Regions from separate parts of the Peptoniphilus olsenii genome, predicted to be linked through region 2. Evidence: riboswitches for the same ligand, from Rfam matches in the RefSeq annotation. Region 2 holds a riboswitch; the other holds the start of a gene.

Region 1 (2,469 bases), on a different contig from region 2:
TTTATTTACAATGTATTTCAAAATATCTTCATCGGCAGAAATTTTATAAACAATATCGTGTGACATATTTTTTATATCGCGTATTTTGCCCACGCCATCTACATGACCTTGAACAATATGACCATCTAATCTTTTAGTGGAACTTAAAGCGCGCTCTAAATTTAGAGGACTGCCTATCTGCAACTTTTTAAATGTAGTGTTATTTATCGTCTCTGGCATTACTTCTGCCTCAAAATAATTATTGCCAATATCAGTTACAGTAAGGCATACACCATTTGTTGCGATAGAGTCTCCCAGAGAAGTATCTTCCAAAACCTTTTCAGAAGCTATATTTATCGTGTACAGGTCATTTTTTTTACTGATATTATTTAATGCTCCTATTTCTTCTATTATTCCAGTAAAAATAAAATCACATCCTTCCAGTTATTAAAATATCATCAGACATTTTTTCAACTCGAGTTTCTTTAATTTCTATAACATCTTTTAAATATTTAAAATTCATTTCACCAATTGCATTTTTGCCATCAGATCCGATTATTTTTGGTGCAACGAAGAAATAAAATTTGTCGACTAAATTTTCTTTTAGCATAGAAGCATTTAACATCCCGCCACCTTCAAGTAGAATAGACGAAATATTAAATTCTTTAAGTTTTTGCAACAAGTCTTGTAAGTCAACTTTACCGTTTTTATCGTCTGTTATGACTATACGAACATTTTCTTTCTTGCTTAACAAATCGAACTTTTCTCTATCGTAATTATTAGTAGTTGCAATTATACTAAAAGAGACAAGTTCATTTGAAAGGACTTTAGAATTGATAGGGATTCTAAGAGTAGAGTCTACTATTATTCTAATAGGACTATTTTTATAATTTCCAAATCTGACATTTAGTGTTGGATTGTCATTTATTACAGTATTTATACCTACCATTATTGCGTCTAATTGACCTCTTAATTCGTGAGAGAAGTTCCTAGATACTTCTGTAGTAATCCATTTGGAGTTACCAGTTTTGGTGGCAATTTTCCCATCAAGTGTCATTGCAGATTTCAATACCACAAAGGGTTTATTGTTTTTGATATAAGAAAAATATCTCTCATTTAAATTTAAACACTCATCTTCCATTACATATTCATCAACAATTATTCCAGCATCTTCAAGAATTTTTATTCCATTTCCTGAAACTTCTCGATAAGGATCTCTAGTGCCAATGACCACTCTTGAAATCTTTTCATCGACAATTCGGCTGGCACATGGAGGCGTTTTTCCTTGATGAGAGCATGGCTCCAAGTTTACATAAAGGGTAGAGCCAATTAAGTCTTCACCTCGATTTTTTGCGTCAATAATTGCATTTACTTCCGCATGTGGGGCGCCAAATTTTTCGTGATAACCTTCACCTATTATCATATCATCTTTTACTATGACTGCGCCTACAAGAGGATTAGTAAGGGTATAACCAGCACCTTTTTTGGCTAGTTCAATAGCCCTAGACATATAATAATCATCATCAAAATTAAAGTACATAAATTCTCCTATAAAAAAAGAGCCTATTTCAAGGCTCTAAAAATAAATACAAAAAAATTTCTTCTTTCATCCAGACTATACTGTCGGTATTGGAATTACACCAATTCAGCTTTCGCTCGCGGACTTTACCGCCGGTGGGGAATTACGCCCCGCCCTGAAGACATAAAGTTTATTAACTTATAATTCTATGATATCAATAAATCGTTTTTTGTCAATAGTGGTTTAGCACAATATATAAATTAACCTCCTTTAAAATTTTCTAGACAACTGCTTTAATATAGGCAATTATTTATTTTGATGCATTTATCAATTTATTTTTTTTATTTTTAATTATAATTTAAAATTTATTAAAAAATAACCTCGCAAAAGCGAGGCTAATTTTTACTTTAATATATTTTTTAGATTATAAACCATGACAACTACTTCGGCTCTTGTGGCTTTATCGGTAGGATTTAACATATTTTTATCATTTCCATTGATTATGCCAATAGTATAGGCTTTTTTGATATCTTCTAATGCCCAATCTGACACTTTTCCTTATCTTTAAAAGGTAGTTCTTGTACTTCTTTTAAAAGCTCTGGTTTTACTTTTTCAATATATCTAACAAATATACTTGCGATTTGCTCTCTGGTAATTTTATCTTCTGGTTTAAAGTTATTGTTTTCGTCACCAAAGAGGAGTTCTTCTGCGGCAAGACATTCTATATCTTTTTTATACCACGCATCTTCTGCTATATCTTTGAAATGTATATTACCCGTATTATTATATCCAAATATTCTATTTGCAAGTGATGCAAATTCAGCTCTTGTGGTATTATTTTGTGGCCTAAAAGTATTGTCAGGATAACCACTTACGATTTTGTCCGCCACTGCTTTTAATATATAGTCTTTTGCCCAATGATTTTCGATATCTGTAAATACTTTAGTAGCATCATTTGATGGAATTGTTTT
Region 2 (2,469 bases):
CTACATTGTATTCATCAAAGTTAAATTCTTCACCACCCATGCCTGATACTGTATCCACAATAGTGAGTATATTATATTTTTTTAACAAATTACATATACCTTTTATATCATTTGTTATTCCAGAAGGTGTTTCACAATGAACCATAGTAGCTACTTTAAATTCATTATCATTTTTTAGAAAATTTTCTAGTTTCTTTACGTCAATTCCTCTTCTAAAGTCATCTTTATACATGACAACTTCCCCACCACAATATTTTACAAAATCTGCAAAACCTTCACCAAATATTCCATTATAAATAACAAGCACTCTATCTCCCTTTTCTACTAGATTTAAAACAGCAGCTTCAAGCCCAAGCATAGCTTCTCCGAGCATAGCGAATGAAGTAGCTTCTGTATTTAATAATGTTGAAATCTTTTTTTCCATATTTCTATGAAAAATTTCATATTGTATATCTAAGTCGGGATTAGTGAGTGACTCTCCCATTCTACTTAAAACTCTTTTATCAATTGAAGTTGGACCTGCACATAATAATTTCATAATTTGCTCCTTTTGAAATTTAAAAAAGGTGAATTATCCGTAGACAATTCACCTAAAATAATAATATTTTAATTAATTTTTAAAAAGCGGACTTACTTTTTTATATACTAACATCATAACAGCCGATGTTGTAAAACCTTTAATCAAATTAAAAGGCAATACAGAATATAACATCATTGATAATAAATCATGAATCCTAGGTGTAATAGCATTTCCCATATCAATGATTACTTGCATAGGCATAACTTTTGAGTATAGTGGAAATACAACAAAATAATTTGAAAGCATTGCTACAGTTGTCATAGATATTACCCCTACAGTCAGTGCATATATAGCCCCTTTATAAGTTCTATGTCTCTTATAAATTAAACTAGAAGTAGATGCAAAGGTTGCAGAAATAATAAAATTAGAAAGCTCTCCTATACCTGCTGTCATTGTTCCCTTAAAAATTAAAGCCAATACATTTTTTAGACCAGCAATCAAAATTCCATAAACTGGCCCCAATGTGAATGCCCCGACAAGAACTGGCAAATCAGATATGTCAAGCTCCATAAAACTCGGCGCTACAAAAGTAAGTGGCACTTGAAAATACATAAGTATAAATGCTATTACCGCAAGCATTGATACTTTAGTGATTTCTCTCGAACTACAAAAAGATTTTGTATTTACTTTATTCATTTTACCTCCAATTGGGGCAATAAAAAACCCCGAATCTTCGGGGTCAAAGATTAAATCATTCTATCATCCAGACTTTACTGTCGGTATTGGAGTTTCACCAATTCAGCTTGCGCTCGCGGACTTTACCGCCGGTTGGGAATTGCACCCTACCCTGAAGATTTAATAAATATTTTATTAACTTAATTTAATTATACCATTTGTCAAAAATATTACAAGTCTAACTAATTTTTTGAGTACTAGAATCATATACAACTACTGGCATTCCATTAAAAGTATTTTCAAAAAGTCGTGGCATATCTTTTGGCGGAATATTTATACAACCATGAGAACCATTGGTTCTATAATTAGATCCACCAAAACTACTCCTCCATGTAGCATCATGAAGACCAATTCCTCGCCAGTTTATTGGAAGCCAATAGCTAACCTTTGAACGATAATTCTCACCTGTTAAATATCTATCTTTCTCACGAGACCATATTTTGTCAGTTCCTGTTGGCGTAGAATTACCTCTGTTGGGATTTCCAGTGACAATATTTGTTTTTAAAATCATCTGGCCATCTTTATAAAACCAAAGCATTTGTCTAGCTAAATCTACTTCAATATAAGAATTTCCCAAATCATTTTCTGCTCTGCTATTTGCTGTCAACTTGTAGACGGGAGTGAGTTCTTTATCCTCACCTGTTGCTAAAATATTTGCAAGCTCTTCCTTAGTCTTTTCAATATCAGTTAACCAGCCATATATACCACCATTTACACGAACTTTTCCTATATCAGTAGCATTAAACTCACGAGTACCCTTAAATGTGTCATATTTGCCAGCAAGTGTTTTTACAAAACTATCTATTTTTTCATCATCTGGCACCAAAGTTCCATTTTCTGATTTAGAAAATAAAGCAATCATTTTTTGACCAGTAATTTCTTCTTTTCTATCTTCAAAATTATAAACAATTTTTCTGTCATAAACATCTTCATAAGATTTTAACTGATTTTTTAAATAGTCACTATCAGAAGTTATATTGGGGCTCAAATATAATTCCTGTTCTGCTAAATCAACAGTATCCTCACCTTTAGAGAATGTATCGATAATAGCTTTTTTTAATAAATCAACTCTTACAATATTGCCTTCAATTTCATCTACTATTTTGAAGTTGCCATTTTCAAAAACTACTTTTGCATCCTCTGGATAGACATTGCCATTTTTAACGGCTTTTAAATTTTGAATTTTAAGATCTAATAGATTATCATCTAAATCA

What was found. A riboswitch is a leader RNA that binds a small molecule or an ion and turns the genes downstream of it on or off. The one in region 2 is predicted to bind FMN.
Region 1: it holds a riboswitch for FMN, as region 2 does, so the genes downstream of both, ribD (bifunctional diaminohydroxyphosphoribosylaminopyrimidine deaminase/5-amino-6-(5-phosphoribosylamino)uracil reductase RibD) here and ABID14_RS03250 (ECF transporter S component) in region 2, are expected to answer to the same signal.

Annotation. Positions count from the first base shown of each region.
Region 1 covers NZ_JBEPMA010000018.1:17,289-19,757, reverse strand. Annotated here, with positions in the region: gene ABID14_RS09205 (riboflavin synthase) at 1-405, opposite strand, end outside; gene ribD (bifunctional diaminohydroxyphosphoribosylaminopyrimidine deaminase/5-amino-6-(5-phosphoribosylamino)uracil reductase RibD) at 410-1,519, opposite strand; FMN riboswitch at 1,574-1,685, opposite strand; gene ABID14_RS09195 (S-layer homology domain-containing protein) at 1,901-2,050, opposite strand; gene ABID14_RS09190 (S-layer homology domain-containing protein) at 2,032-2,427, opposite strand.
Region 2 covers NZ_JBEPMA010000002.1:254,921-257,389, forward strand. Annotated here, with positions in the region: gene ABID14_RS03245 (pyridoxal-phosphate-dependent aminotransferase family protein) at 1-538, opposite strand, end outside; gene ABID14_RS03250 (ECF transporter S component) at 611-1,216, opposite strand; FMN riboswitch at 1,267-1,379, opposite strand; gene ABID14_RS03255 (L,D-transpeptidase family protein) at 1,434-2,469, opposite strand, start outside.